Regions from separate parts of the Enterobacter roggenkampii genome, predicted to be linked through region 3. Evidence: predicted binding sites of a transcription regulator. Region 3 holds the regulator's gene; each other region holds the start of a gene.
What was found. The regulator sigma-54, encoded in region 3, starts transcription at its own class of promoters, with help from an activator protein. The targets are predictions, from matches to a motif close to GTTGGCACANNTTTCGCTNT.
Positions count from the first base shown of each region.

Region 1: glnK (P-II family nitrogen regulator) is a predicted target of sigma-54. The motif match lies at 2,895-2,914, and genes of this name have one in related genera.
Region 2: BFV67_RS13580 (branched-chain amino acid ABC transporter substrate-binding protein) is a predicted target of sigma-54. The motif match lies at 2,934-2,953, and genes of this name have one in related genera.

Region 1 covers NZ_CP017184.1:1,030,768-1,041,368, reverse strand. Annotated here, with positions in the region: gene BFV67_RS04785 (YbaY family lipoprotein) at 1-21, opposite strand, end outside; gene tesB (acyl-CoA thioesterase II) at 225-1,085, shown strand; gene amtB (ammonium transporter AmtB) at 1,181-2,470, opposite strand; gene glnK (P-II family nitrogen regulator) at 2,506-2,844, opposite strand; gene BFV67_RS04765 (SmdB family multidrug efflux ABC transporter permease/ATP-binding protein) at 3,065-4,846, opposite strand; gene BFV67_RS04760 (SmdA family multidrug ABC transporter permease/ATP-binding protein) at 4,839-6,611, opposite strand; gene BFV67_RS04755 (Lrp/AsnC family transcriptional regulator) at 6,642-7,100, opposite strand; gene BFV67_RS04750 (PLP-dependent cysteine synthase family protein) at 7,216-8,262, shown strand; gene cof (HMP-PP phosphatase) at 8,303-9,121, opposite strand; gene BFV67_RS04740 (SgrR family transcriptional regulator) at 9,223-10,601, shown strand, end outside.
Region 2 covers NZ_CP017184.1:2,878,686-2,889,286, reverse strand. Annotated here, with positions in the region: gene livM (high-affinity branched-chain amino acid ABC transporter permease LivM) at 1-616, opposite strand, end outside; gene BFV67_RS13585 (ABC transporter permease subunit) at 628-1,542, opposite strand; gene BFV67_RS13580 (branched-chain amino acid ABC transporter substrate-binding protein) at 1,642-2,763, opposite strand; gene BFV67_RS13575 (YecA/YgfB family protein) at 3,188-3,856, shown strand; gene tyrP (tyrosine transporter TyrP) at 3,890-5,101, opposite strand; gene BFV67_RS13565 (hypothetical protein) at 5,331-5,672, shown strand; gene ftnA (non-heme ferritin) at 5,709-6,206, opposite strand; gene yecR (YecR family lipoprotein) at 6,410-6,748, opposite strand; gene azuC (stress response protein AzuC) at 6,983-7,066, shown strand; gene BFV67_RS13550 (DUF2766 family protein) at 7,173-7,424, shown strand; gene BFV67_RS13545 (anaerobic C4-dicarboxylate transporter) at 7,467-8,810, opposite strand; gene BFV67_RS13540 (non-heme ferritin-like protein) at 8,967-9,470, opposite strand; gene araF (arabinose ABC transporter substrate-binding protein AraF) at 10,259-10,601, shown strand, end outside.
Region 3 covers NZ_CP017184.1:4,175,262-4,185,862, forward strand. Annotated here, with positions in the region: gene mlaD (outer membrane lipid asymmetry maintenance protein MlaD) at 1-181, opposite strand, end outside; gene mlaE (lipid asymmetry maintenance ABC transporter permease subunit MlaE) at 186-968, opposite strand; gene mlaF (phospholipid ABC transporter ATP-binding protein MlaF) at 976-1,788, opposite strand; gene BFV67_RS19540 (calcium/sodium antiporter) at 2,016-2,993, shown strand; gene kdsD (arabinose-5-phosphate isomerase KdsD) at 3,007-3,993, shown strand; gene kdsC (3-deoxy-manno-octulosonate-8-phosphatase KdsC) at 4,008-4,574, shown strand; gene lptC (LPS export ABC transporter periplasmic protein LptC) at 4,571-5,146, shown strand; gene lptA (lipopolysaccharide ABC transporter substrate-binding protein LptA) at 5,115-5,669, shown strand; gene lptB (LPS export ABC transporter ATP-binding protein) at 5,676-6,401, shown strand; gene rpoN (RNA polymerase factor sigma-54) at 6,449-7,882, shown strand; gene hpf (ribosome hibernation promoting factor) at 7,905-8,192, shown strand; gene ptsN (PTS IIA-like nitrogen regulatory protein PtsN) at 8,275-8,766, shown strand; gene rapZ (RNase adapter RapZ) at 8,812-9,666, shown strand; gene npr (PTS phosphocarrier protein NPr) at 9,663-9,935, shown strand; gene mtgA (monofunctional biosynthetic peptidoglycan transglycosylase) at 9,977-10,601, opposite strand, start outside.

The sequences.
Region 1 (10,601 bases), 1.6 Mb from region 3:
TAGCATAGGCACGAGTTTCATTGAAGTCTCCTTATCATCAATGCACCAGCGGGATCGATCCCATCCGATGTCGTTTCAATCACATAACGTTTTTAAGTGTGGCACAACTCACTGATTAATGCCTGAAATCATCCCGATATTCAGATTATTCTACCCATCGGACCACTTTCATTTCTGCGTTATACTCTGCCTATCTTTCGCTACGGCGTTTATTGAGGACAACTATGAGTCAGGCACTGAACAATCTGCTGACATTACTGAATCTGGAAAAAATTGAGGAAGGACTCTTTCGCGGACAGAGCGAAGATCTCGGCTTACGCCAGGTCTTCGGTGGGCAAGTCGTTGGACAAGCGCTGTACGCTGCAAAGGAGACTGTCCCGGCAGACCGTCTGGTGCATTCATTCCACAGCTACTTTTTACGCCCTGGCGATAGCGCCAAACCCATCGTGTATGACGTTGAAGTTCTGCGAGACGGCAACAGCTTCAGCGCGCGCCGCGTCGCGGCCATCCAGAACGGTAAGCCGATCTTTTACATGACCGCCTCTTTCCAGGCACCGGAGCCGGGCTACGAGCATCAGAAGGTCATGCCCCCTGCCCCCTCGCCGGACGATCTTAAATCGGAAACGGATATCGCTCGCGCATTGGCGCATCTGCTGCCGCCGCAGGTTAAAGAGAAGTTTCTCTGCGATAAGCCGCTTGAGATCCGCCCCGTCGAATTCCACAACCCGATGAAAGGCCACACCGCCGAGCCAAAACGCCAGGTGTGGATCCGCGCCAACGGCACCGTGCCGGAAGATTTCCGCGTCCATCAGTATCTGCTGGGCTATGCGTCTGACTTCAACTTCCTGCCGGTGGCGCTGCAGCCGCACGGCGTCGGCTTCCTCGAAAAAGGGATGCAGGTCGCGACGATCGATCACTCGATGTGGTTCCACCGTCCCTTCAACATGAACGAGTGGCTGCTCTACAGTGTGGAGAGTACGTCGGCATCCAGCGCCCGCGGGTTTGTACGTGGGGAGTTTTATACTCAGGACGGCGTGCTGGTCGCTTCAACGGTGCAGGAAGGGGTGATGCGTAACAGAGGTTGATGTAAAAAGCCCGGTGGCGCGACGCTTACCGGGCCTACGTTTTGTGCTGTTGTAGGCCGGGTAAGGCGAAGCCGCCACCCGGCAAGACACTCAGATCATGCGTTATACGCATTCTCGCCGTGGCTGTTCACATCCAGACCTTCGCGCTCCTGCTCTTCCGGTACGCGCAGGCCCACCGTCATGTCCGCCAGCTTGTAGCCGATGAAAGCGACGACCGCAGACCACACCACGGTGATAGCGATGCTTTCCAGCTGCACTAGCACCTGATGAACCATAGTGACGCCTTCTGCGTAGCCCACGCCACCGAGCGATTTCGCCGCGAAGATACCGGTCATGATACAGCCGACAATTCCGCACACGCCGTGCACGCCGAACACATCGCAAGGGTCATCCACGCGCAGAACTCGTTTCAGTGCGGTGACGCCCCACAGACCCGCCAGACCCGACACCAGGCCGACCAGCAGCGCACCGCCGACACCGACATAACCACACGCAGGAGTGATACCAACCAGACCGGCAATCGCACCTGAACAGGCACCCAGCAGGGAAGGTTTACCGCGCACCGCCCACTCGCCAAACACCCAGGAGAGGATTGCACCCGCCGTGGCCACAACGGTGTTCACGAAGGCCAGCGCGGCGATTTCATTGGCCGCACTTGCTGAGCCGGCGTTGAAGCCAAACCAGCCAAAGTAGAGGATCGCAGTACCGGTAAAGACCATCGGCAGGTTGTGCGGTTTGAACGCCTCTTTACCGAAGCCCACGCGTTTGCCAATCAGATAAGCGCCCACCAGACCCGCGACCGCGGCGTTAATGTGGACAACGGTACCGCCCGCGAAGTCCAGCGCGCCGTGCGTGGCCAGCAGACCACCGCCCCAGACCATGTGCGCAATCGGCACATAGGAGAGCGTCAGCCAGACCACCACGAAGATCAGGACCGCAGAGAAACGAATGCGCTCGGCGAGCGCGCCCACAATCAGCCCGACGGTAATGCAGGCGAACGAGCCCTGGAACGCCACGTGAATATACTGATAGAAGCTGCCCATCAGCGCGGTCAGTTCAATGTTTTTCAGCATCACCCAGTCGAAGTTACCAAAGAACGCGTTACCCGTGCCGAACGCCAGAGAGTAACCGTAAACCACCCAAAGCACGCAGACCAGTGCAAACGTCACGGCAACCTGCGTCAGCATGGAGAGAACGTTTTTGCCACGGATCAGACCGCCGTAGAACAGCGCAATGCCCGGAATGGACATGAACAGCACCAGCGCGGTGCTGATCATCATAAAGGCGTTATCGGCTTTGTCGGCCACCGCAGGGGCAGCAGCCAGCGCCAGGCCCGGCAGCAGCGCCAGCGAACCCAGACCCGTTTTAAGTGTTGCTATCTTCATTTTCTCGATCCCTATCACTGTGTGCCAGGCGTTAATTACAGTGCCGCTTCGTCAGATTCGCCGGTACGGATGCGAATGACGCGCTGCAGTTCGGCAACGAAAATTTTGCCGTCGCCAATTTTGCCGGTGTAGGCCGCTTTGCTAATGACATCAATGACTTCATCAAGCTGATCGTCAGCAATCGCGACATCAATTTTTACTTTTGGCAGAAAGTTAACGCTGTATTCCGCCCCGCGATAAAGCTCGGCATGACCCTTCTGACGACCAAAGCCTTTCACTTCGGTGACAGTCAGTCCCTGAATACCCATTGAAGACAATGCTTCACGCACGTCTTCGAGTTTGAATGGTTTGATTACAACCGTAACCAGCTTCATAGATCCCCTCCAGTCAGAATTCGGTAATGGCCGCAGCTTACCCGGAAGGTATTGCAAGGGATGTGCCAGAAATGAAAACGTGAGGGAATCGCGGCGCGATGTGCGTTACACGGTTCTGATAAATGAACCGGTGAAAAAAAACGCACCATGCCGGTGCAGGGTGCGTTTCAGTTTTGCACCAACAGGAATGACTGTTAGCGCGGCGCCTCATTTTAGTGCATCAGGCGCTAAGGGACTCTTCATCACGCACGCTGGCGGCCAGCTCTTCGCCCGCCAGCTGCAGCTGGTACATCTGCCAGTAGCGCCCTTGTGCTTCCAGCAGCTCGCGGTGCGTACCGCGCTCCACGGCCTGTCCGCGATGCAACACCAGAATCGTGTCCGCGTCGACGATGGTGGAGAGCCGGTGAGCAATCACCACCAGCGTCGTGTGGTCGCGTACGGCGGCCAGCGCCTGCTGAATCGCCTGCTCGGTTCCAGAATCTATGCTGGCCGTGGCTTCGTCCAGAATCAGCACCTGCGGTGTTTCAATCAGGACGCGCGCCAGCGCCAGGAGCTGTTTTTGCCCCACGGAAAGATTGTTGCCCTGCTCGCCCAGCTTCGTGTTGATCCCGTCGCTGAACCCGCGCGCCAGCTCTGCCAGCTGCACCGTTTCCAGTACCGCCCAAACCTGCGCTTCTGAATAGTCCCGTCCCAAGGTTACGTTGGCGTAGAAGGTATCGGCCAGCACGACCGGATCCTGCTGCACCATCGCAACGCCTTTGCGTAACACCGTGTGGCTAAGCGACGCGAGCGGACGTCCGTCGAGGCGGATTTCGCCTTGCGTGACCGGATAGTAGCCCATCAGCAGGCTGGCGAGCGTGCTTTTACCGCTGCCGGTGTGGCCCACCAGCGCGACGAAACCGCGTGACGGCACATCGAGCGTAATGTCCTGCAGCACCAGACGGTCTTCGCGATAGGCAAATGAGACCTTATCAAAGGCGATAGCCCCGCTTTGCAGAGGTCGCTCGTCATTGCCGTAGGCCTGGCGCGGCCTGTCCATCAGCTCAAAGACGCGCTCACCGGCGACAACCGCCTGTTGCAGCATCGATTGCTGCGTAGTGAGTTCGATCAGCGGCTCGTTAAGGCGTCCCAGATAGCTAATGAAAGCGTACAGCACACCCACTTCAATCGTACCGTTTGCGCTCAGGCCAAAGAGCATCAGCAGCCCGCACAGCACCAGCGCCGAGAACAGGCTCAGCAGCGGTCGCAGCAGGAAACCGTCCAGGCGCAGCGTCTGCATACGCGCCATATAGTGCGAACGGCTGGCTTCGCCCATGCGCTCGCCAAAGCGCGCCTGCTGGCGGAACTGCTGGATGACGCTCATGCCGTTGATCACTTCGTTGAAGCCATCGTTGATATCGGCCAGATAGGCGCGCACCCGGCGCACAATCGGCGTGCTGTAACGCTGGTAAATCACCATGACGATCAGCACCGCCGGGAAGATCGTTATCGCCACCAGCGCCATGCGCCAGTCGAGGCTGAACATCGCCACCAGCATCGCGCCAATCAGCGCCGCGCTGCGCAGCACGGTTGCCACCACGGTGACGTACAGATCGCGGATCACCTCGGTATCGTTGGTCACGCGCGAAATCACCTGCCCGACCGGCTGGGTATCAAATTCGCTGAGCGGCTGGCGAAGCGCCGCGTCCATCACATCGGTGCGCAACTGCTGAACCACGCCCACGGCGGCACGGTTAAACAGCAGCGACTGCGCATAGTGCAGCCCTGCCGCCGCCAGCTGCAACCCAACGTAGGCCACGCCTAACCCCGCCACCAGCCCGAGCGGCAGGTAGCTTTTGGCGACCATATTGTCGATGAAATAGCTGATGAGCAGCGGTCCGCTCACTTCGGCAATCGCCGCAATCCAGAGTAAAAGCACAGCAACGGAGAGCGGTTTACGCCACGGCGAGCCGTAGGCCAGCAGACGTTTGAGCGTCGGCCACATCGTTCCGAGCTTACGCATTGGCGGCCTCCTCATCCTGCTCCGGCGCATCGTCCAGCGCCGCCTCAAGCTGCTGATAGCGGTACATATCGCGATACCAGCCCGGCTGCTCGCTAAGCGTTTCATGCTGCCCGCGCTGGGCAATATGGCCGTGCTGCAAAACCAGAATTTCGCTGGCTTCGGTAAGCGCTGACAAACGGTGGGCACTGATAATTATCGTGCGTCCGTCGCCCCACTGGCGCAGGTTATGCAGGATCTGATGCTCGGTACGGCCGTCCACGGCGGAGAGCGCATCGTCCAGAATCAGGATCTCGGCATTGAGCAGCAGCGCGCGGGCAATGGAGATACGCTGTTTTTGCCCGCCGGACAGCATGACGCCGCGTTCCCCGACTTCGGTGTCGTACCCCTGCGGCAGGCGCAAAATGTCATCATGCACGCTGGCTAAACGCGCCACATGCTCGATCTCTTCCTGCGTTGCCGCAGGGCACCCAAGCGCGATGTTGTTCGCCACGGTGTCAGAAAAAAGAAACGGCGTCTGGCTGACGACCGCCAGGCGACCACGCCACTCATCCAGCAGCAGCCTGGTCAGCGGAATATCATGGAAACGAATATCGCCCTCGGTGACGTCAAAGTGACGCTGGAGCAGCGAGAGTACGGTACTTTTACCGGAGCCCGTCGGGCCGCAGATGCCGAGCATCTGGCCCGGCTGAAGGGTAAAACTGACGTTCTCCAGTACCGGATGTTCCGTTTGCGGATAGATAAACGTGCGGACGTCGACTTTCATGGCGCCGCGTCCTTCCGGCAACGCTTCGCTGCCGTCATTGACCACCGGCGCTTCGGCCAGCATGGCGCGAATACGGCTGTAGGCGGCGCTGCCGCGCTCCACGATGTTAAACATCCAGGCCAGCGCCAGCATCGGCCAGATCATCAGCCCCAGATACATGGCAAAGCTGGTCAACTGGCCCAGGGTGAGCGTGCCCTGCACCACCATCCAGCTCCCGCCGCCAATCGCCAGCATATTTGCCATGCCGATTGCGATATAAATCGTTGGATCAAATCGAGCGTCAATACGCGCGACGCGCATGTTTTTCGCCCCCGTGTCGGCCGCATCAGCGGCAAACAGCGCGGACTGCCGGTCTTCCAGACCAAACGCTTTGATCATGCGGATGCTGGTCATGCTCTCCTGGGTGCGATCGTTCAGCGACGAAAACGCCGCCTGCGCCAGCTTGAAGCGCTCGTGCAGCTGTTCGCCGTAGCGATTGATCGCCAGCGCCATGAGCGGCATCGGCAGCAGCGCCAGCAGGGTCAGCTGCCAGCTGATCTGCGTTGACATGACGATCAGCACCGCGCAGCCCATTACCAGCGAGTCCACCAGCGTCAGCACCCCTTCCCCGGCGGCAAAGACCACGCGATCGACGTCGTTAGTCGCGCGCGCGATAAGATCCCCGGTGCGATGGCGCAGATAAAATTCGGGATGCTGTCGACTCAGCTGGCGATAAAAATCTTCACGCAGCTCAACGGCCAGCTGATAGGACGCACCAAACAGAAGCACGCGCCAGACGTAGCGCAGCAGATAAACAATGACCGCCGTCAGTACCAGCGTGCCAACCCACATCAACACCCGTGCGGTGGTGTAATGCTGTTCGGTGACGCCATCCACGACGTAGCCCACCACTTTCGGCGGGATCAGCTGCAGGATAGCAATAATAATAAGCAGGGCGACTGCACCGAGGTAGCGTTGCCACTCCCGACGAAAGTACCAGCTTAATTGGGCAAATAATCGCACGCGGTTTGTTCCTGAAGGTATTTTACGAAGTTATTCAATGGGTAATGCTGTGGTGTATTTAATCTGTTCCATAGCGAAGCTTGAGGTGACGTCCGATAACCCCGGCACGCTGTTCACCAGCCGCTTGTAGAAGTCATCATAACGCTTCATGTCGGCCACCTGGACGCGCATCAGGTAATCGTACTCGCCGGCCATACGCCAGAAACCGAGCACTTCGGGCATCTCAGACACCTGGGTAACGAAGCGGCAATACCACTCGCTGCTGTGATGCTGGGTTTTTATCAGCACAAATGCCGTCAACCCAAGCCCCAGTTTTTCAGGATCTAACAGCGCGACGCGCCCCAGAAGAATACCGTCATCTTCCAGCTTCTTAAGCCGCTTCCAGCACGGGGTGGTGGTCAGATTAACGGCATCTGCCAGCGCCTGCAAAGAGAGGGTACAGTCACTTTGCAGCAATGAAAGGAGCTTGCGGTCAATTTTATCTAGCATACCCACCTCACAGAGAAAATTTTTCTCCCTTAATTCTATTTTAAAGGCCAGATAGCAACAATTTTTTCTGTGCTTTTCGCTATGCTAGGCACAAAATGACAAACGGATAACGACGATGAATAGCACCTGGGTTAAACATGCGATCAGCGAAATCAATGCCGACTATCAGCGCTCGGCGGATACGCACCTGATTCGCCTTTCCCTGCCGGGATTTGACGGCATTCAGCTCTATCTGAAAGATGAAAGCACCCATCCTACCGGCAGCCTGAAGCATCGCCTGGCGCGCTCGCTGTTTTTATACGGTTTATGTAACGGCTGGATTAAAGAAGGCACCACCATCATTGAATCCTCTTCCGGTTCAACGGCGGTGTCCGAAGCCTATTTCGCCCGCCTGCTGGGTCTGCCGTTTATTGCGGTGATGCCCTCCTGCACCGCAAAACGCAAAATCGAACAGATCGAATTTTACGGCGGTCGCTGCCACTTTGTGGAAAGCGCCTGCGAAATCTACGCCGCCTCTGAAATGCTGGCTCGTGAGCTGAACGGCCACTATATGGACCAGTTCACCTTCGCCGAGCGCGCGACGGACTGGCGCGGGAATAACAACATTGCCGACAGTATCTTCCGCCAGATGACCCACGAACCGCATCCGGTTCCGTCCTACATTGTGATGAGCGCCGGTACCGGCGGTACGTCAGCCACGATCGGACGCTATATCCGCTGTCAGGGTTACGATACCCAGCTGATGGTAGTTGACCCGCAGAACTCCGTGTTCCTCGACTACTGGCAAAACCGCGATGCCGGTCTGCGCAGCCCGGTGGGGAGTAAGATTGAAGGGATTGGCCGTCCGCGCGTTGAGCCCTCTTTCATCCCCGACGTTGTGGACGAGATGATGCGCGTGCCGGATGCCGCCAGCGTGGCAACGGCGCACTGGCTGGAAACGCAGCTGGGCCGCAAAGTGGGCGCCTCGACGGGCACCAATATGTGGGGCGCGCTGCAGCTTGCCGCACGTATGCGCGAAGCGGGACGCACCGGTTCCATCGTCACGCTGCTGTGCGACAGCGGCGAGCGTTATCTCGAGACCTACTACAATGCGGAGTGGGTGCAGGCCAACATCGGTGATATCGCCCCCTGGAAGGCGCAGATTGCTCAACTGCTGAAATAAAAAAAGCCAGACCGAAGTCTGGCTTGCTGGAAGGGTCTCACTATTCGGGGGAATATGGGAGGTTGTTATTGTCCAGCCAATGCGTCAAAAAATGGGACACTGCTTCATTACGGCAGTGACCGATAACCGGCAGATGGGGAAGTTCTGCTTTCAGCTGCGCCATCGCATTCCCCATGATCAGACCGCGACCTACGCTACCCAGCATTTCGCGGTCGTTCATGGCGTCACCGAACGCCATACACTCCTGCAGCGTTAAGCCCAGGTGGTCGCTCAGCACCGCCAGAGCGGAACCTTTGTTGCAGCCCACCGGCAGCACTTCCAGGCAATCCACCGCCGAGAAGGTCAGGTGCGCCCGGTCGCCCAGCGCCTCATTCAGTTGGATCCGTAAGCGACAGAGATCGTCGTGATCGCCGCAGAAGCAGATCTTGGTCACCGCATGGGCGGGGATCCGACGCAGATCGATAAGCTGGTATTTAAAACCGCTATACACATGCGCGTGCAATAATTCCGGGATGTCGCTTCCGGTAAACCAGCCCCGATCGTTAAAGACGTGGATGCTGGCGTGCGTGTCCCAGGTACTGTGCAGCACGATATCCGCCACTTCCGGGTTGAGATCCTGTCGGTACAGCACATCGCCTTCTACAGAGTGAATTCGCGTCCCGTTACCGGTGATCAGAAAGGCATCGAGGGCAAACGCGCCCAGCAAATGGCGCATTTCCAGAACATGACGCCCGGTGGCAAACGTCAGGGTGACATTACGCTCGTGCAGGCGCTTCAGCGTGTTCAGGGTTTTCTCCCCTAAACGGTGATCCGGCATTAACAGCGTACCGTCCATATCAAATGCAGCGAGCCGAGCCATGATTACTCCCGAAATGTGATGCGGTTAACTTGTGCATCAGTATCGTGTGAGATATACGGAAGTAATAGTGAATAGATGAGAATTATTGTTCCGGGTTTCTTATGCGCCAGCTTAACCGTCTTAACCAGTATCAACGCCTGTGGCAACCTTCCGCTGGCGCGCCGCAGCAGGTAACCGTAAATGAACTTGCCAGCCGCTGCTTTTGTAGCGAGCGACATGTCCGTACTCTGCTGCGTCAGGCCCAGGAGGCGGGCTGGCTGACCTGGCGCGCGCAATCCGGGCGTGGAAGGCGCGGTGCGCTGACGTTTCACGTCACTCCGGAATCACTGCGCAATACGATGATGGAAGAAGCGCTAAAAAGCGGGCAGCAGCATAACGCCCTCGAGCTGGCGCAGCTTGCTCCCGAAGATTTGCGTGCGCTGCTGCACCCGTTTTTGGGTGGGCAGTGGCAAAACGACACGCCGACGCTGCGCATTCCCTACTACCGCTCACTGGAGCCGCTTCAGCCGGGCTTTTTACCGGGTCGGGCAGAGCAGCATCTGGCAGGGCAAGTCTTCTCAGGTTTGACGCGATTTCACGGCAACAGCAGTGAACCTACGGGCGATCTGGCGCATCACTGGGATGTGTCGGATGATGGCCTGCGCTGGCATTTCTACATTCGCTCCACGCTGCACTGGCATAACGGCGATAAAATTGAAACGGCGCATCTCCAGCGAAGCCTGACCGCGCTATTGACGCTTCCCGCCCTGCGCACCCTGTTCCAGAGCGTCCTCTGTATCGAAACAACGCATCCGCAGTGTCTGACGTTTACGCTGCATCATCCGGACTACTGGCTGCCGCACAGGCTGGCAACCTACTGTAGCCGTCTGGCGCATCCCGACCATTCGACGATTGGCAGCGGCCCCTTTCGGCTGGTCGCCTTTGAACCCGACCTGGTTCGTCTGGAAAGCCATGAGCAGTACCACCTGAGCCATCCGCTGCTCAAAGCCATCGAATACTGGATCACACCCCAGCTTTTTGATCACAGGTTGGGTACCAGCTGCCGTCACCCGGTGCAAATCGCGATTGGTGAGGCCGACGAGCTGGAAAGTCTGCGGCTGGTAAGCAGCAGCACCAGCCTGGGGTTCTGTTACCTCACGCTAAAACAGAGCGCACGCCTGAGTGAGAACCAGGCAAAGCGGCTGATTAATATCATTCATCACTCCAGGCTTCTCCACACGCTTCCGCTAAACGAAGGGCTCATCACCCCCACCGGGGAACTGCTTCCCGGCTGGACAATCCCCGAATGGACTGATTTAACCGATGTTGCCCTGCCTGAAGCACTGACGCTGGTTTACCATCTTCCCGTTGAGCTTCACACCATGGCCAGCCAGTTGAAGACGTACCTGGCGCTACAGGGGTGTGAGCTGACCGTCATCTTTCATGACGCCAAGACGTGGGACGGATGCCAGCAGCTTGCCGAAGCAGACATCATGATGGG
Region 2 (10,601 bases), 1.3 Mb from region 3:
AGCCGAGGGTGACGATGGCCAGATAGTCACCGTGCATGCGCAGTACCGGGAAGCCGAGCAGGGCACCTGCGGCAGCGGCCATGATTGCCGCGAGCGGCAGCATGCTCCAGAAGCCCAGGCCGAGATACTGGTATCCCAGCGCCAGGCCGTACGCACCAATCGCATAGAACGCGACATACCCCAGATCCAGCAGACCGGCCAGGCCCACGACGATGTTCAGCCCCAGACCGAGAAGCACGTAGATCAGCCCCAGAATGGCGACGGTCAGAACATACTTGGTGGCGACAAACGGAAAGCAAATCGCAAGGGTAATCACCAGAGGAATAATCCAGCGCATGCGGCTTTTGTAATCCGGTGGCCGGACATAAACGCCCGCGCTGTCGGCCTCGAAGCGCGCCTGGAAGCGGGCCCCGGCAGCGGTACCTAAAAAGGCGCTCAGCAGAAAACGCCCCGCCATGACAATGCTCACCATCCAGGCCAGGCGCTGCCCGGCGAAGGTAAAGCTGTACCCGTCCAGCACCACGCCTGCAATGGGGCCGAAGATAATCAGCGCAATCAGCCCGGAAAAAATTGCGTCCAGAATGCAGCGTTTAAGTGAAAAACCGTGTGACGTCATCATTGTCTCCCTCACACTTTGGCCACAATCGGGCGCCCGAGCAGCCCCTGAGGGCGGAAAATCAGGATCATCACCAGCAGGCCAAACGAGAAGACGTCTTTATAGTCCGAGTTCACCATGCCCGAGAACTGCGCTTCCGCCACGCCCAGGATAAGGCCACCGAGCATGGCGCCGGGGAGGGAGCCGATGCCGCCAAGTACCGCCGCCGTGAAAGCTTTAATGCCGATCACGAACCCGACGTAGAAATCAAAGGTGCCGTAGTTCATGGTGATCAGCACCCCCGCCAGGCCCGCCATCGCCGCGCCGATGACGAAGACCAGCGAAATAATCCGGTCGGTGTTAATCCCCAGAATGGAGGCCATTTTGCGATCCTGCTGCACCGCACGGCACATCCGCCCCAGCCGGGTACGGTTGATTATCCAGGTGAGCACCAGCATGCCGGCAAACGAGGCCACCAGAATAAACACTTTGGTGTAGGTTATCTGCACGAACCCTTCGCCCAGATGCAGGCGAATCACGCCGTCCAGCATGGTCGGTACCCCTTGCTGGCGCGGGCCCTGGCTCAGCTGCGCGTAGTTTTGCAGGATAAGCGATATCCCGATGGCGGAGATCAGCGGTGCCAGGCGCGTGGAGTTGCGCAGCGGCTTATAGGCGATACGCTCGATGGTCCAGCCGTACACCCCGGTGACCACAATGGTGAACACCAGCGTGCCGAGGATCAGCAGCGGGAAGGACTGCAGGCCGAAGAACGAGAGCAGCGCCAGGCCAATGGCGCAGAGATAGGCGGAAATCATATACACTTCGCCGTGGGCGAAATTAATCATGCCGATAATGCCGTACACCATGGTGTAGCCGATGGCGATCAGGCCGTAGACGGAACCCAGCGTTAAGCCATTGATTAACTGTTGCAGGAAGAATGTACTCATTTTAGCGCGCTCGTTTTATAGGCTGCGCGAGCCGCGCAGCCTGATGTTTATTACGCGCCGACGGGCGAGCCCATCGACGTTGAGCGTGACTCCGTCCCGTTACTCCACTTCCTTATATTTTCCTTTGTCGTCCCACTGGTAAACCACGTAGTCAGAGACTTTCAGATCGCCTTTGCTGTCCCAGGCTTTTTTGCCCATCACCGTGTCGACGGAATTGGCCTTCAGCCACTCGCTGGCTTTGGCAGAGTCCTTGCCGCCGGTGGCCTTGAAGGCCGCGGCAATCGCCTGTACCGAGGCGTAGGAGTAGAGGGTGTAACCTTCCGGCTCGAATTTACCGGCGCGGAATTTCTCGATTACCGCTTTGCCGTCCGGGATCAGGCGCGGATCTTTACCGAAGGTCATGTAAATGCCATTGGTATATTGCGGGCCGCCCGCCGCGGTCACCATCTCTTCGTTGACGATACAGTCCCCGGAGAAGAATTTCGCCTGCACGCCCTGCTCACGCATCTGGCGAACCAGCGGGCCGGCTTCCGGATGACAGCCACCGAAGAACACGACGTCCGGTTTTTGCGCGCCGATCTTAGTGACCAGCGCGTTAAAGTCTTTTTCACCGCGGGATAACCCCTCGTACATCACATCCTGAACCCCGCGCTTCGCCAGCGCCGCTTTGGTGGCGTCAGCCAGGCCCTGACCATAGGTGTCTTTATCGTGAATAATCACCACCCGTTTGGCTTTCAGCTTGTCGATGATGAAGTCGCTGGCCACCTGGCCCTGCTGGTCATCGCGGCCGCACATGCGGAACATGTCGCTCATGCCGCGTTCGGTAATCAGGGGGTTGGTTGAACCGGGGGTAATAGCGATGATCCCCGCATCGCTGTAAACCTCGGAGGCGGGCATGGTGGAAGAGGAGCAGAAATGACCGACCACGGCGTTGACTTTATCCTGGTCGACTAAGCGGTTGGCCACCGCCACCGCCTGCTTAGGCTCGCAGGCGTCATCCCCCTGAACCAGTTTGATCTTTTCGCCGTTAATGCCGCCGGCGGCGTTAATGTCTTCAGCGGCCTGCGTTGCGCCGTGCCAGTACTGATCGCCATAGGTGGCATTAGGACCCGTGAACGGCCCGGCCACGCCAATCACGATATCTGCCCTGGCGGAAAACGCCGTCACAAGGCAACCGGCCAACACGAGAGAAAGCGGAGTTCTGATAAATTTCAGCGACATTATTATGTTCCTTAGCAAAGAGGTTTTTGCACCACGGCGTAAACCCGAACGCCCGACGGCGCAGCCAATCCGAAACACGAGCAAGAACAAAATGCACTAAACGAACAAGATACAGACGGCATCCTGCATATACGGCGAGGTTTCCCTGCGCAGCGTCGCGCGAAGAACATTAAGCAAAAACGTTGCCAGAATGGTTAAGCCATTGACGGGCCTGTGACATGTTTGAGTATAGAGCGCCGCGTTATGCCGCCTTGCGGGAGGAGAAGAAATTACAGCGGAGATCACATATCGTTAACAATAAAGCCCATAAGTTGTGCAAAGGTCACGATTTGCACGTTTTTGCAGCAATAAAGACCTAAACTTCAGCCCGGAGAGGCGTGAGATATGTGTTAGGATCGTTTCCTTTTTATCAGGAGTGTCAGCGATGACTGAAGGCCCATTAAATGAAAGCGAAATGGCGTGGCTTGAAGAGACGTTAATGTCTTACGGTCATGACGATGCGTCCGTGCTTGACGTGTCTGAACTGGACGGCATGTTTACCGCAGTGCTTTCCGGTCCTGTTGTCGTTGAGCCAGATACCTGGCTGGTGGCGGTGTGGGGTGGCGAGAAATACATTCCGCGCTGGAAAAACGATCGCGAGATGAACCGTTTTATCGATCTTTGCTTTAAGCATATGAACGATATTGCCGAGCGCCTGAGCGAATATCCGGACCAGTTTGAACCGATGTTTGGCTATAACGACATTGACGGTGAGAGCTATACCGTGGTGGAAGAGTGGTGCTACGGCTACATGCGCGGCGTGGCGCTGACGGACTGGTCAGCCTTGCCGGACGAGCTGAAGGCCGATCTGGATGTGATTGCGCTGCACGGTAGCGAAGAGATCGGCGACCAGCTGGATGAATTGACCGAAGAAGAATATACCGCCAGCATTGAACGTATTCAGCCTGCGGCGCTGCGCTTGTATAACTACTGGGTGAACAATCCGCAGCAGCCGGAGGTGAAGAAGCCGATGGTGAACGGCACGAAGGTTGGGCGTAACGATCCGTGTCCTTGCGGCAGCGGGAAGAAGTTCAAGAGCTGCTGTTTGCACTGATAAAAAAGGGGCTGATGACAGCCCCTTTTTTCATTAACCCACTTCCGGCAGCATTCCCGCCGCAATCAGTACCTGCACCAGAATAATCACCACCCCACAGCCAAACACAATGCACAGCAGCGGTTTTCCGCCCGCCACGCGGTAACCCTGCTGCGGATGCTGCTGGCGGCTCTTCCACGCCAGCAGGGAAGGGAGGAGCAGGGCAAGGACCGAGAGCGCCACCCCCGCATACCCCAGCGCCATTACAAACCCGCGTGGATAAAACAGCGCAAAGGCCAGCGGCGGCAGGAAGGTGATGGCCCCGGTCTGTAATCGTCCTGCGGCGGTATTGCGGCGCTGGAACAGGTCGGCCAGATAGTCAAACAGGCCAAGCGCCACGCCCAGAAACGAGGTTGCCAGCGCCAGGTCGGCAAAGAGGTGTACCGCCAGCTCCACGTGCGGGGAGGTGACGACCTCGCGCAGCGCCAGCAGAAAACCGTTCAGGCCTGCGTGCTGTGCCATCAGGCCAATAAAGGTTGAAGCGTCGATGCTGCCCAGGGTCACCAGCTGCCAGAAAATGTAGGCAATCAGCGGGATCGCGCTGCCGATAACAAAGACGCGGCGCAGCTTGCGAATATCGCCGTTCATATAGCTGACGATGCTCGGCACGCTGCCGTGGAAGCCAAACGAGGTGAAAATGACCGGGATGGCGGAAAGCGCCAGCCCTTTTTCCAGCGGCAGCGTCAGCAGATTGACCTGATGAACATGCGGTGCCAGCAGGACCAGCATGACAATCAGGAACAGAATTTTGGCGCTGAACAGGAAACGGTTAAACAGATCCACCAGCGATGTGCCAACGCAGACCACGCCGCCGCCGATGAGCGCAAAGAAGATGGCGCCCGTCGCCGGGGTAATGTCAGAACCAAACCAGTCGTTAACGCTTGAGGCGATTAACTCCCCGGCCCCGCTGATGTAGGCGGCGGTCAGGGCGTACATCAGGAACATCATGCTGAAGCCGGTTATCCACTGGCCGTAGCGTCCCAGGTAGCGCGCCGCGAGAGAACCCAGACCGGTATCGGCGGGCACATGCTGGTAAACCTCAAGCAACAGCAGGGCGGTGTAGCACATCAGCGCCCAGAGCGTCCCCAGCAGCAGCAGGGTCATGCCAAATCCCACGCCCGCGGCTGCCAGAGGCATGGCCAGCATTCCTGCGCCAATCGTCGTTCCGGCGACGATAAAAATACTTCCCAGAGTTCTGTTTTTCACGCTTTCCTCTACAACGCTTCTTAACCGCGACAAAATCTGCGGCGCAGAGTAAGGGAAAAGCCGTAACTCGTCAAATCACCGTTACAAGCAGTGTAATGAATGCTTTACACATTATTGTTCCTCTGACCCTTTATAGGCTTCCGCCTACTACATGAGGGCAATGTTGCTGAGCAACATTTCGGCGTAACGTAAACAATAAATATAAATTATCAAATAAAGTGAGGGTTTTATGGCGGGGGAGAATCCTTTTACCGCGGCATGGAGCCGTGGAGGCAACCTGTTGTGCCATGGCCACTGGATAATCCACTGGCAGAACCAGCCCCTGATACTTCCGGAGTCCCGCCGCGAAAAAGATATGGGCACCTGGGGAATCTATTCGGTTATTGATCCTGAGGATGAGACCTTTGCACAAGGCTTACAGGAAGATGAGTGGATCATAGCGAATGTCGACTGGTTGACGGATATGTTTTTCGAGATGGGTATTGCGCTGGAGACGGCCAGCTACCGCTATTTTTACCAGGCCGTGAATCCTCACGACTGGCGCTGCACCAGCTGCGCTGGGTGTATGTAAATTAACGCGGTGCAGGGAACCCGCACCGCGCTGAAATTAATTCTGCGTATCCAGCGTGGAAAGTTCTTTATCAATAAAGTAAAGACCTTCGCCTGATTTCCCCACCAGAGATAATTTATCCAGCACGGATTTAAACAGCTTCTCTTCTTCATGCTGTTCGGCGACATACCACTGCAGGAAATTGAAGGTTGGATAATCCTGGCTGGTCATCGCGGCATGAACCAGTTCGTTAATTTTCTGGGTGATCAGCTGCTCGTGCTCGTAGGTGGCGCGGAACAGTTCATCGAGAGAATTATATTCAGCAAATGGAGATGCCACGGTTTCAATGCGCGGCAGGCTGCCGGTATCCGTCAGATAATCAAACAGACGCTGCATGTGGGTCATCTCTTCCTGCGCGTGACGACGCAGAAACGCGGCAGCGCCTTCAAAGCTGTGATAGCTGCACCAGGCGCTCATCTGCTGGTAGAGAAGGGATGAATACAGCTCAAGATTCATTTGTGCGTTGAGCTTGTCGATCATTTCAGTTTTCAGCATGGTGGCGCTCCGGGTTATTATTTCTGGTTCACAATGAGCGACACTATAATTTGTTATTTAATTATTTGCAAAACGTAAAATATTTATTTTATTTATTTAAAATACGAATGGGAATAAAACGCATTGGCGATTTTATCATTTATTAATGAGAATTGTTTTTGTTCGTAATGAAATAAACTGCCAGCCTGCGCTGGCAGTCTGGATTAATACCACGGATTGTTTGACTTAGGGTTCACGGCATAACCCATACATTTATACTGGATAGTCACGCTCTCGTTCAGACACAACGAGCCGCTAATGAGGGTGCAGGTTTTAATGGGCTGACCATAGGCTGAGGCCGTGGCATACCCCATGCTCTGACATGCTTTTGCCGCCGTACCGTTATTCACATACTCATCGGAATACGCATTTTGCAGCGCTGCCTGACCGTAGTTAAGGCGGACGATGCCGTTCGGCGCATCGAGGCTGCTGACTTCAGCCTGGCGGTTAATACTGCACCCCGCGAGCAGGAGGAGTGTGCCGGCTACAATGACTCTTTTCATGGTTCGCTCTGAGTGGATGGAAATACGTTATCGTACCCGCAGATGCCCGCCGCAATGGCTTGAATAGCCGGACAATCTGCCCTCACTCTTCGCAACGGGTTGATGGTGAACGCGATCAGACCCCACCCTGATTAAATTGTGATTTATATCACAAAAACATTGATTTTTGTGATGATGGTCATATTATAAGCGCATTGACGATAAAGTTGTATAACAAGTTGATGGAGCATCACTGTGAAACTGCGCAAAATCCTGAAAAGTATGTGGGCCAATTACTGCCGCACGTTCAAAGACGTGCCGCCGGGCGCCATGTTCTGATAAAAAACCTGCTTCGGCAGGTTTTTTTATACCTGCAGACGTTGAAGGGAAGATGTCAGGGGGCGTGTTTTGATACTATGGCGGCCTTTAAATAAGGAGAAACCCCATGTCACAAAACCTGAGCGCCGATCAGGAACTGGTCTCTGACGTTGTCGCCTGCCAGCTGGTTATCAAACAAATCCTGGATGTTCTGGACGTGATTGCGCCGGTTGAAGTGCGCGAGAAGATGTCTACCCAGCTGAAAAACATCGATTTTGCCAGCCATCCTGCAGCCGCTGACCCGGTAACGCTTCGTGCGATCCAGAAAGCCATCGCGCTGATCGAGCTGCGATTCACGCCGCAGGGTGAGTCCCACTGACGCAGGGAAATGGGCGACGGCATGCGTCGCCCTTTGGTGTTATCAGAAGAACGTCTGGACCAGCAGGTAGCTCGCGGCACACGCGCAGCTTACCCCAATCAGCCCTGGCAAAATAAAGCTGTGGTTGATGATAAATTTACCGATGCGGGTCGTGCCTGACCGGTCAAAGCCGATGCAGGCCAAATCGCTGGGATAGGTCGGCAGGACAAAATAGCCGTAGGACGCCGGGAAAAAGGCGATCAGCATTTTCGGGTCGATGCCCAACATCAACCCCATCGGCGCAACCGCCGTCAGCGCCGCCGCCTGGCTGTTCACCAGTTTTGACACCAGAAACAGCACAATCGCATATGTCCACGGGTGGCTTTTCACCACGCCTTCCAGGGCCAGCTTTAACTCGTCGAGATGCGCCTGGAAAAAGGTATCGCTCATCCACGCCACGCCGAATACCGAGAAGATCGCAACCATACCGGCCTTGAACACCGCGCCGTTTGAAATCGCGGAGGCATTGACCTTACAGGCCATCAGCATCACGGCACCCGCAATTAACATCATCATCTGGATGACAAGGTTCATCGACAGCGCCGTCATTTTGCCTTTCAGTTCAAAGGCGGGGCGCAGCTCAGGGAAGGCCCCCAGCAGAACGACCACGGCAATGCCGGCAAAGAAAATCCACGTGGACCAGTAGGCCTGTTTTGGGAAACGCTGATTCATTAACGTCTCTGTTCCGCCGTAGATAAACTCGCGCTGCTTAGGATCTTTTAGCTTTTCCTGAAACTCCATGTCGTCCGCCAAATCTTTCCCGCGGCGTAAACTCCACAGTGCAGCAATAGCCACGCCGAAAAGTGAAGCGGGAACCGACACGGCGAGAATTTCCAGAATTCCCCACGCGTGGCCGATCCCATGCTGGGCTGCCAGGATGGACACCAGCGACACGACGGCAACGGAAACGGGGGAGGCCGTGATCGCCATCTGCGACGCGACCGACGCCACGGCCATAGGGCGCTCCGGACGGATCCCTTTTTTCAGGGCGATATCCGCAATAATCGGGAACATGGTGTAGACCACATGGCCGGTGCCGCACAGAAAGGTCAGCATCCAGGTGGTAAACGGGGCGAGCAGGGTGATGTGCTGCGGGTGTTTGCGCAGCAGACGTTCCGCAAACTGCATCATGACGTTGAGACCGCCCGCCGTTTGCAGAGTAGCGGCACAGCCAATCACCGCGAGGATGGTCAGCATGACGTCAACCGGCGGTTTACCCGGCTGCAGACCAAAGACGAAACATAAAATAAAAAGACCAATACCGCTGATTAACCCAAGCCCCATACCGCCGAAACGCGTACCCGTCAGCAGGCAGAGGAGAATGACAACAAACTCAATGGTGATCATGATGCTCCCTCGTCAATGATTATGTAATTAAATAAATCATCACACGTTGTGTGGTTAATCATTGGGAGCCAGATCTGATTTGTTAAATTTGAGCAAAAGCAGAAGGTTGGAGAGGGGAAGGGGACCTGCTCCCCGGGACGGAAGCAGGCCAAAAACTCAGTGGTGCTGCACCGCCACAATGTCGAGCAGGTGACGGTCGGTTTGCTCAGGACATAAACCTGCCTGCTGCGCGTTATGCAGCTCATCCGCCAGCGTCTTCAGCAGCAGGCCATCCTGCTGCTGCTCTTTATCCATATCGCGTAAGAATCTCAGCGTCGTAATGTCCTGCTGCGCTTTGGCTTCATCGGCCAGTTTGTTGAGGGTGCTGCAGCGTTGTTCATACTCTTCAAGCGTTTTCTGAAACAGTTCTTCCAGACAAGAGTAGCTCTCGTTTATCCCATCAAGGGCTTTAACGACAGGGTTTGCCCCGGCAGCTTTCAGGAAGTTAAAAACGCGCATCATATGGGTGACGTTACTTTGTGCCTGAGAGCGAAAGAAGGTGGCAGAGCCCGTGAGGCTATTCTCAGCGCACCAGGCACTTAAGTGAAGGTGCAGGTTGGAGGCGTAGAACTCAAGGTTCATCTGCGCGTTAAGTTTTTGCATCATCGTTTGGGTAGCCATACTCATATCCTTATTGACGGTGGGACGTGATGTCCGTTGCTTAACCTGAGCACCAGGCAAGTACGAAGAAAAAGAGCAGAAATACGCTTTCTGCAGTAAACGAAGTCGACCGAAATTCACTTCCTGTGTTCGATATAAATAAGCATACCCTTGTCTTTGGTCTAAGAAAACTCTTAAATTGGCTGTGTTTACCATACATTACAAACTTTAATATAGTACAGAAATACAATTAGCTCGCCATAGATCGGTATTTAGATAATCCTCTGATAATCAACATTTTTTATCGAAGAGATATGCTGTTACTCTTTCGGGAATATTAAACCGGAATAATGCTCCGTAAAAAAATGAATCAGGGATTAATTATTCCGTATATCAGGTGCATTAATAAAATTGCGCTAAATCAAATTCTGTGGAGTAAATAATTTTCAGTGCGTGTGGCATTTTTGATGGAAAACATACTGCACTTTTCTGACGTCCGGCGTTCTCGGGCCCGATCCGGGGCATCAGGGATATCTTAGCTAATCTTATGGATAATCCTGCTTACCCTCATTTCATTTGTCTGACAAATACTGCCTTTTTTATGTCATTTTTCGCTGAATTTATGTACGCAATTACTGTAATTCTGCGGTGTGATGGGGCTCTCTTATGGATGATTAATTTCCCGCTAAAACTATCACCAGCAATAACGCTTATAACGAGGTAAGCGCTAATGCCTTGTTTTAAGTCCGATTAAATAAGAAGCACGCACATATTCCCTACAGAAAAGAAAGCTAAAGCTGGAGTTTACCATGCACAAATTTACTAAAGCGCTGGCGGCCATCGGTCTGGCTGCCGTTATGTCACAATCCGCTATTGCTGAGAATTTAAAACTCGGTTTTTTGGTAAAACAGCCCGAAGAGCCCTGGTTCCAGACGGAGTGGAAATTCGCCGATAAGGCCGGGAAAGATTTAGGTTTTGAAGTGATTAAAATCGCCGTGCCTGACGGTGAGAAAACCCTGAACGCCATCGACAGCCTGGCGGCCAGCGGTGCGAAAGGTTTCGTTATCTGTACGCCGGATCCAAAGCTGGGCTCGGCCATCGCGGCAAAAGCCCGCGGTTACGACATGAAGGTCATTGCCGTTGACGATCAGT
Region 3 (10,601 bases):
CAATACGGACCGGTGAACGCGCCTTCAGCCCGCCGATGTTATCGAAGGTGGCATAGATGCGATACGTCGGCTCGGTGCGCACAGACGTAATATCCGCCGCTCTCAGGCAGATAAACAGCGCGGCCAGCAGCGCCAGCAGCAGGAATACGCCGACCCAAATTTCATTTTTTCTCGTTTGCATGAACTCAATTCCCAAACATCAGTGCGGTGAGCACAAAATCCAGACCCAGTACGGCCAGCGACGAATGAACGACTGTACGTGTAGTTGCGCGGCTAATGCCCGCCGACGTCGGGATGGCATCGTAACCATTGAACAATGCAATCCAGGTGACCGTAATGGCAAATACCACGCTCTTAATCAGGCAGTTAATCAGATCCATTCGCAGATCAATGGCGTCCTGCATGGCAGACCAGAAGAAACCGGCATCAATGCCTTTCCAGTGCACGCCAACCAGCGAACCGCCCCAGATCCCCACGGCGACAAACAGAATCGTCAGCAGCGGTAAAGAGATGACCCCGGCCCAGAAACGCGGCGAGATCACGCGACGCAGCGGATCGACCGCCATCATCTCCATGCTGGAGAGCTGCTCGGTCGCGCGCATCAGGCCAATTTCAGCCGTTAAGGCCGACCCCGCGCGCCCGGCGAACAGCAGCGCCGCCACAACGGGCCCCAGTTCACGCAGCAGCGAGAGCGCCACCAGCATCCCGAGGCTGGTTTCCGCACTGTAGGTTGTCAGCACCAGGTAGCCCTGCAGACCCAGCACCATACCGATAAACAGACCGGAGACAATGATGATGAGCATCGACAGCACGCCGACGTTATAAAGCTGACGCACCAATAGCGGCGCGTGCTTGCGGAATTCCGGCTTGCCGACCAGCGCGTTGAATAACATCAATCCGGCACGCCCGAACGTCCTGATGGTTTTTATGCCACGGTGTCCGAGAGCGGCCAACGCATTTAACAGCATGAGTGGCTTAACTCCCTATTCCCAGTAAATCGTCACGATAGTCGCCCGCCGGGTAGCGGAACGGCACAGGGCCATCGGCAATACCGTCAAGGAACTGCCGCACGCGCGGATCGCAATTTTCCTGCAGCGCCTGGGCGCTACCGTGTGCGACGATCTTTTTGTCCGCTACGATGTAGGCGTAATCGGCAATGCTCAACACTTCAGGTACATCGTGAGACACCACAATGCAGGTGACGCCAAGCGCGCTGTTCAGCTCAGAGATGAGCTTCACCAGCACGCCCATCGTGATGGGATCCTGCCCGACAAACGGTTCGTCGAACATGATTAAATCAGGTTCTAATGCGATGGCTCGCGCCAGCGCGGCACGACGCGCCATCCCGCCGGACAGTTCCGAAGGCATCAGCTTCGCGGCGCCCCGCAGCCCGACGGCTTCTAGCTTCATCATCACCGTGCTTTTCAGCAGCGCAGGCGGCAGGCTGGTATGCTCGCGCAGCGGATAGGCAACGTTATCAAAGACGTTCATGTCGGTGAACAAAGCCCCCGACTGAAAGAGCATGCTCATGCGTTTGCGAACAGTATACAGGCGCGAGCGCGACATCTCCGGGATGTTTTCGCCATCAAAGAGGATTTCACCGCTATCCGGTGGGATCTGCCCACCAATAAGGCGGAGCAGGGTCGTTTTACCGATCCCGGACGGCCCCATGATGGCAGTAATTTTGCCACGCGGCACGGTCAACGAAATATCATCAAATATCAATCTGTTGGCGCGAGAAAAACTCACACCGCGGACATCGACTAAATTCGCCATGGTTTGGCTCATTTATGGTTCCTTTCTTATCCTGCTCACGTTAAGGCATGTAGCCTGAATCAGCCCTAAACTCCGCATTTTTACAGAATAATAACCGTAGAGGTTAGCGAAAGCTGGCATTTGTTTTACTTTTCCGGCGCATAAAGTCAAAATTAGGAATTCGTTACGCCTCAGACTGTATGCAGTCCAGCCATTCCCGAGCAATGGACCGACGAGTATACCTGAAGAAAGGACTTTTGATGCTTTTAGCAACAGCACTGTTAATAATTGGTTTACTGTTGGTGGTCTACAGTGCTGACCGTTTAGTGTTTGCTGCATCTATCCTGTGTCGCCTGAGTGGCGTACCGCCTGTTGTCATCGGGATGACCGTGGTCAGCGCAGGAACGTCGCTTCCTGAAATCATCGTCTCTGTCTCTGCCTCGCTGCATGGTCAGGTAGACCTGGCAGTCGGCACCGCCATTGGCTCTAACATCGTCAATATTTTATTGATTTTAGGCCTGGCCGCGCTGCTCCATCCTTTTCGCGTGCATTCTGATGTTCTGCGCCGTGAATTGCCGCTAATGTTACTCGTAAGCCTGCTGGCAGGGTGCGTATTTTACGATGGCGTACTGAGCTACAGCGACGGCATTTTCCTGCTGGCGCTGGCCGTTATTTGGCTGCTGTATAGTGTTAAAATCGCCCGTCAGGCTGAAAAGCAGGGTCAGGATAGCCTCACGCGCGAGCAGGTCGCCGAGCTTCCACGAGAAGGCACGCTGCCTGTTGCCCTGCTCTGGCTGGGCGTCGCGCTGATCATCATGCCGATGGCAACGCGCATGGTCGTGGATAACGCAACGGTGCTGGCGAACTATTTTGCCATCAGCGAGCTGACCATTGGCCTGACGGTGATTGCCATCGGCACCAGCCTGCCGGAGCTGGCCACCGCCATTGCGGGGGCCCGTAAAGGTGAGGATGACATTGCCATTGGTAATATCATCGGCTCTAACATTTTTAATATCGCCATTGTGATGGGCCTGCCAGCCCTGATTTCGCCAGGGCCCTTTAATCCTCTGGCGTTCTCACGTGATTACGGCGTGATGTTGCTGGTCAGCGTAATTTTTGCCCTGCTCTGCTGGCGGCGGCAACGACAGATCGGCAAAGGCGCAGGCGCGCTGCTGACGGGTGGATTTATCGTATGGATGGCGATGCTGTACTGGCTCTCGCCTCTTCTCTCTGGGTAAACGGAAACGCATTATGTCGCAAATAGAATTGCAGCCGGGTTTTGACTTTCAGAAAGCAGGCAAAGACGTTCTGGAGATTGAACGTGAAGGTCTGGCGCAGTTAGATCAGTACATTAATCAGGATTTTAGTCTGGCATGTGAGAAGATATTCTACTGCGCCGGCAAAGTCGTGGTGATGGGGATGGGCAAGTCCGGCCACATTGGACGCAAAATGGCGGCAACCTTTGCCAGTACCGGCACCTCTTCTTTCTTTGTCCACCCGGGGGAGGCCGCGCACGGGGACCTGGGTATGGTCACGCCGCAGGATATCGTCATCGCGCTCTCCAACTCCGGTGAGTCCAATGAAATCCTGGCGCTCATCCCGGTTCTGAAGCGACTGCAGGTGCCGCTGATTTGCATGACCAGCCGTCCGGAAAGCAGCATGGCGCGTGCAGCCGATATTCACCTGTGCGTGAAGGTTCCTAAGGAGGCCTGTCCGCTCGGTCTGGCGCCGACCTCCAGCACCACCGCTGCACTGGTCATGGGCGATGCGCTTGCCGTGGCGCTGCTTGAAGCCCGTGGCTTTACGCCGGAAGATTTCGCGCTTTCCCACCCGGGCGGCGCGCTGGGGCGCAAGCTCCTGCTGCGGGTAAACGATATTATGCACACCGGGGATGAGATCCCTCACGTCAGTAAAGAAGCCTCCCTGCGTGATGCGCTGCTGGAAATCACCCGTAAGAATCTGGGGATGACGGTCGTGTGCGACGATCTGATGAAAATTCAGGGGATCTTCACCGATGGCGACCTGCGTCGCGTGTTCGACATGGGTGTCGATGTCCGCACGCTCGGTATTGCCGATGTGATGACGCCCGGCGGCATCCGCGTGCGTCCGGGTACGCTGGCCGTGGACGTGCTGAACCTGATGCAGTCCCGCCATATCACCTCCGTTATGGTTGCCGATGGCGACCAGTTGCTGGGTGTGGTACATATGCATGATCTGCTGCGCGCAGGCGTAGTGTAATGAAGGATAAGACAATGAGTAATGCGGGTGCATCCCTTGCAACCTGTTATGGTCCGGTCAGTACCCAGATGATGGCAAAGGCGGAAAACATTCGTCTGCTCATCCTCGATGTGGATGGGGTTCTCTCCGACGGCCTGATTTACATGGGCAATAATGGTGAAGAGCTGAAGGCGTTTAACGTTCGCGACGGCTACGGTATCCGCTGTGCGCTCACCTCGGGGATTGAGGTGGCGATCATCACCGGACGAAACGCTAAACTGGTAGAAGACCGCTGTGAAACTTTAGGTATTACCCATCTGTATCAGGGTCAATCCGATAAGATGGCGGCGTTCAATGATTTACTGGGTAAACTGGCTATCGCACCGGAAAACGTGGCCTACGTCGGGGACGACCTGATTGACTGGCCGGTGATGGCTGAAGTTGGGCTGAGCATCGCCGTTGCCGATGCGCATCCGCTGCTGATCCCGCGCGCCGACTACGTTACCCACATCAACGGTGGCCGCGGCGCTGTCCGTGAAGTCTGCGATCTGCTTCTGCTGGCGCAGGGCAAGCTTGATGAGGCCAAAGGGCAATCGATATGAGTAAAACCAGACGTTGGATTATCATTTTGCTTTCGCTTGTCGCACTGGTATTGATTGGCGTGAACCTTGCCGATCGCGACGATACGCAAACGGAAGTGATCAACAATACCGATCCAACCTATAAAAGCGATCACAGCGACACCGTGGTCTACAGCCCGGAAGGCGCACTGAACTATCGCCTGATTGCCCAGCATGTTGAATATTTTTCCGATGATGGCGTTTCATGGTTTACCCAACCTGTGATGACCACATTTGATAAAGACAAAGTGCCGACGTGGTCAATTAAGTCAGATCGGGCCAAACTGACAAATGACCGTATGCTTTATCTGTATGGCCACGTTGAAGTCAACGCCCTGACCGCTGACTCGCAACTGCGAAAAATTACGACGGATAATGCCCAGATCAACCTGGTAACCCAGGACGTGACGTCGCAGGATCTGGTCACACTGTATGGCACAACATTTAATTCCAGCGGTTTAAGAATGCGCGGGAACTTACGCAGCAAGAACGCCGAGCTGATTGAAAAGGTTAGAACCTCCTATGAAATTCAAAACAAACAAACTCAGCCTTAAAGTAATTATCGCCAGCGCGATGCTGGCGGCCAGTCTCCCCGCGCTTGCTGTAACGGGCGATACCGACCAGCCGATCCATATTGAGTCCGACACCCAGTCTCTCGATATGCAGGGTAACGTCGTCACCTTCACGGGTAACGTCGTCATGACCCAGGGCACCATCAAAATCAACGCCGACAAAGTGGTCGTGACCCGTCCGGGTGGCGAGCAGGGCAAAGAGATTATCGATGGCTATGGTAATCCGGCGACCTTCTACCAGATGCAGGACAACGGCAAGCCGGTGAAAGGCCGCGCTACGCACATGCACTATGAGCTGGCGAAGGATCTGGTCATCCTGACCGGGAATGCGTATCTGGAACAGCTGGACAGCAACATTACCGGCGACCAGATTACCTATCTGGTTAAAGAGCAAAAAATGCAGGCCTCCAGCGAGAAAGGCAAACGCGTGACCACCGTACTGGTTCCGTCGCAGCTGCAGGACAAAGGCAAGGGCCAGGCCCCGGCACAGAAGAAGAGTAACTAATTCGTTATGGCAACATTAACTGCAAAAAACCTCGCGAAGGCCTATAAGGGCCGCCGTGTCGTAGAAGATGTCAGTCTGACCGTCAACTCCGGCGAAATCGTGGGGCTGCTTGGCCCGAACGGTGCGGGTAAAACGACCACCTTCTACATGGTCGTGGGTATTGTGCCGCGCGATGCCGGCAACATTATCATTGACGATGAAGACATCAGTCTTCTGCCGCTGCACGCGCGCGCGCGTCGCGGGATCGGCTATCTGCCGCAGGAAGCCTCCATTTTCCGTCGTCTCAGCGTTTACGACAACCTGATGGCGGTCCTGCAAATTCGTAACGACCTGACCAACGAACAGCGTCAGGATCGTGCCAACGAGCTGATGGAAGAGTTCCACATTGAGCATCTGCGCGACAGCCTCGGTCAGGCACTCTCCGGGGGCGAACGCCGTCGCGTTGAGATTGCGCGTGCGCTGGCCGCAAACCCGAAATTTATCCTTCTGGATGAACCGTTTGCGGGCGTTGACCCCATCTCCGTTATCGACATTAAACGTATCATTGAGCACCTGCGCGACAGCGGGCTTGGCGTACTGATCACCGACCACAACGTGCGTGAAACGCTGGCCGTATGTGAACGCGCCTATATTGTCAGCCAGGGCAATCTGATCGCCCACGGTACGCCGCAGCAGATCCTCGAAGACGATCATGTTAAGCGCGTCTATCTTGGGGAAGACTTCAGACTCTGATAGGGTAGAGGTAACGTAACGCCGAACCGGAGAAAAATGCTCTGAACATGAAGCAAGGTTTGCAATTAAGGCTCAGCCAACAACTGGCGATGACGCCGCAGCTACAGCAGGCAATTCGCCTGTTGCAACTGTCCACGTTAGAACTTCAGCAGGAGCTTCAGCAGGCGCTGGACAGTAACCCCCTGCTGGAACAAACCGATCTTCATGACGAGGTAGATACCCAGCAATCGCAGGATACTGAAGCGCTCGATACCGCGGATGCACTCGAACAAAAAGAGATGCCCGACGAGCTTCCGCTTGATGCCAGCTGGGATGAAATCTACACCGCCGGAACCCCTTCCGGTACGCGTGCAGACTACCAGGACGATGAGCTACCGGTCTATCAGGGCGAAACCACCCAGTCGCTGCAGGATTACCTGATGTGGCAGGTGGAACTCACCCCCTTCTCCGATACCGACCGCGCGATTGCCACGTCGATTGTCGATGCCGTTGACGACACCGGCTATTTGACCGTCACCCTCGACGATATACTGGAAAGCATGGGCGACGACGAGATTGAGCTTGAGGAAGTCGAAGCCGTTCTGAAGCGCATCCAGCGTTTCGATCCGGTAGGCGTAGCCGCAAAAGATCTGCGCGACTGCCTGCTGATTCAGCTTTCTCAGTTCAGCAAAGAGACGCCATGGCTCGAGGAGGCGCGCGCGATCATCAGCGATCATCTGGATCTGCTGGCGAACCACGATTTCCGCACCCTGATGCGCGTCACGCGCCTGAAAGAAGAGGTGCTGAAAGAAGCGGTGAATCTGATCCAGTCGCTCGATCCGCGCCCCGGTCAGTCGATCCAGACCAGCGAGCCCGAGTACGTGATCCCGGATGTACTGGTCAGAAAACACAACGGCCGCTGGGTCGTTGAACTGAATTCAGACAGCATCCCTCGCCTGCAAATCAACCAGCAGTATGCCTCCATGTGCACCAGCGTGCGTAACGACGCCGACAACCAATATATTCGTAGCAATTTGCAGGAAGCGCGATGGCTGATCAAAAGTCTGGAGAGCCGAAATGATACGCTGCTACGCGTCAGCCGCTGTATTGTCGAACAGCAGCAGGCGTTCTTTGAGCAGGGTGAAGAGTATATGAAACCGATGGTGCTGGCGGATATCGCTCAGGCCGTCGAGATGCATGAATCAACCATTTCCCGTGTCACCACGCAGAAGTATCTGCACAGTCCACGCGGTATTTTTGAGCTTAAGTATTTCTTCTCCAGCCATGTGAATACCGAGGGCGGCGGCGAAGCGTCGTCAACGGCCATTCGTGCTCTGGTGAAGAAGTTGATCGCCGCGGAGAATCCCGCGAAGCCACTAAGCGACAGTAAGTTAACCACCATGCTGTCCGATCAGGGTATTATGGTGGCACGTCGTACTGTTGCGAAGTATCGAGAGTCTTTATCCATTCCGCCGTCCAACCAGCGTAAACAGCTGGTCTGACACAACCGATAAGGAAGACACTATGCAGCTCAACATCACTGGACAAAACGTCGAAATTACTGAGGCTTTACGCGACTTTGTGAACGCGAAGTTTGCAAAACTCGAGCAGTATTTCGAAAGGATCAATCAGGTCTACATTGTGTTGAAAGTGGAGAAAGTGACTCATATCTCGGATGCCACCCTGCATGTTAACGGGGGGGAACTGCATGCCAGTGCGGAAGGGCAAGACATGTACGCTGCTATCGACGGCTTGATTGATAAGCTTGCGCGACAGCTCAATAAACATAAAGATAAACTGAAACAACACTAATTGTCCGGGCAGTTAACGGGTGCAGGACGGCCTGTTGTGAAACACAACAGGCCATTTGTACAGTTAGCGCTTAGGTGAAATTATGATGAACAACGATTCCGCTCTTCAACTGAGCAATGTCCTTAACCAGGAATGTACCCGCAGTGCGGTTCACTGCCAGAGCAAAAAACGTGCGCTGGAAATCATCAGTGAACTGGCCGCAAAACAGCTGGGCCTGCCGCCGCAGGTGGTGTTCGAAGCGATTCTGACCCGTGAAAAGATGGGCAGTACCGGTATCGGCAACGGCATCGCAATCCCGCACGGCAAGCTGGAAGAGGACACCCTGCGTGCCGTCGGTGTGTTTGTGCAGCTTGAAACACCGATCGCCTTTGATGCCATTGATAACCAGCCCGTCGATCTCCTCTTCGCGCTGCTGGTGCCTGCTGACCAGACGAAAACCCATCTGCATACGCTGTCGCTGGTCGCGAAACGTCTGGCTGATAAAACCATTTGCCGTCGACTGCGCTCGGCTCAAAGTGATGAAGAGCTTTATCAAATTATCACCGAAGCAGAAGGCAATCAGGATGATGCATAACCAGGAGATGGCCTTCACATCTGTTGTCCTGAGGAGAAACGGAACATGGTGCTGATGATTGTCAGCGGTCGTTCAGGGTCGGGGAAATCCGTGGCTCTGCGCGCGCTGGAAGACATGGGTTTTTACTGCGTCGATAACCTTCCGGTCGTGTTGCTGCCCGACCTGGCCCGTACGCTTGCGGAGAGACAGACCTCGGCCGCCGTCAGTATCGACGTTCGTAACATGCCGGAATCGCCAGAGATCTTCGAGCAGGCAATGAGTAACCTGCCTGACACGTTCTCGCCTCAGCTGCTGTTCCTCGATGCAGACCGTAATACCCTGATCCGTCGCTACAGCGACACCCGTCGTTTGCACCCGCTTTCCAGTAAGAACCTCTCCCTGGAGAGCGCAATCGATGAAGAGAGCGATCTGCTGGAGCCGCTGCGTTCTCGCGCCGACCTGATTGTCGACACCTCTGAGATGTCCGTTCACGAGCTGGCGGAAATGCTGCGTACCCGGTTGTTGGGTAAACGCGAGCGCGAACTGACGATGGTGTTCGAATCCTTTGGCTTCAAGCACGGTATCCCGATTGATGCGGATTATGTTTTCGACGTGCGCTTCCTGCCGAACCCACACTGGGATCCGAAACTGCGTCCTATGACCGGTCTGGATAAACCCGTCGCGGCCTTCCTCGACAGGCACACAGAAGTTCACAATTTTATCTACCAGACGCGAAGCTACCTTGAGCTATGGTTACCTATGCTGGAGACAAACAATCGTAGCTACCTGACGGTAGCGATTGGCTGTACCGGCGGTAAACATCGTTCGGTTTATATCGCCGAACAGCTGGCCGACTATTTCCGCTCGCGCGGGAAGAACGTTCAGTCCCGTCATCGCACGCTGGAAAAACGTAAAACATGACCGTAAAACAGACCGTTGAGATCACCAATAAGCTGGGCATGCATGCGCGCCCGGCGATGAAGCTGTTTGAGCTGATGCAGGGTTTCGATGCAGAAGTTCTGCTGCGGAATGACGAAGGTACCGAAGCGGAGGCGAACAGCGTCATTGCGCTGCTGATGCTGGATTCCGCCAAAGGGCGTCAGATTGAAGTCGAAGCCACCGGCCCCCAGGAAGAGGAAGCGCTGGCGGCGGTGATTGCGCTGTTTAACGCAGGGTTCGACGAAGATTAAGGTCTCTGCCCTTCAGGCGGGTGGCGCTGCGCTTACCCGCCCTACATAAGTTTGTTGCTCTCCATAAACCCTTCTCCTCCCAACTGACGCATCTGGCGCATAATCCACGCCTGACGGCTTCGCACGTACCCTGAGGGGGCACTGGCTTTAAAACGGATGGGATTAGGCAGAACAGCCGCGAGCAGCGCCGCCTCAGACATGCTCAGCTTGCTGGCGGGTTTATTAAAATAGCGTTGTGATGCAGCTTCGACACCAAATACCCCGTCGCCAAACTCGGCAACGTTGAGATACACGGTCAGAATGCGCTTTTTGCTCCAGACCGTTTCCATGCCCAGGGTGAGCCCCGCTTCCAGCCCCTTTCGCACCCAGCTGCGGCCGTCCCACAGAAACAGATTTTTGGCCGTCTGCTGCGACAAGGTTGACGCGCCGCGCACGCGGTTTTCATGGCGTTCGTTATGCGCCAGCGCCTTCTCAATGGCCGCAACGTCGAACCCCCAGTGCTCCGGGAATTTCTGATCCTCCGCTGCGATGACCGCCAGCCCCATAAACGGAGAGATCTCGTCCATGCTTACCCAGTCAGAATGGGCAACATAGCCGAAATCGCCGCTGAGCCACGCGCCGAGCTGACGCTCAACCATCACGGCAGAGAACGGGACCGGCATAATG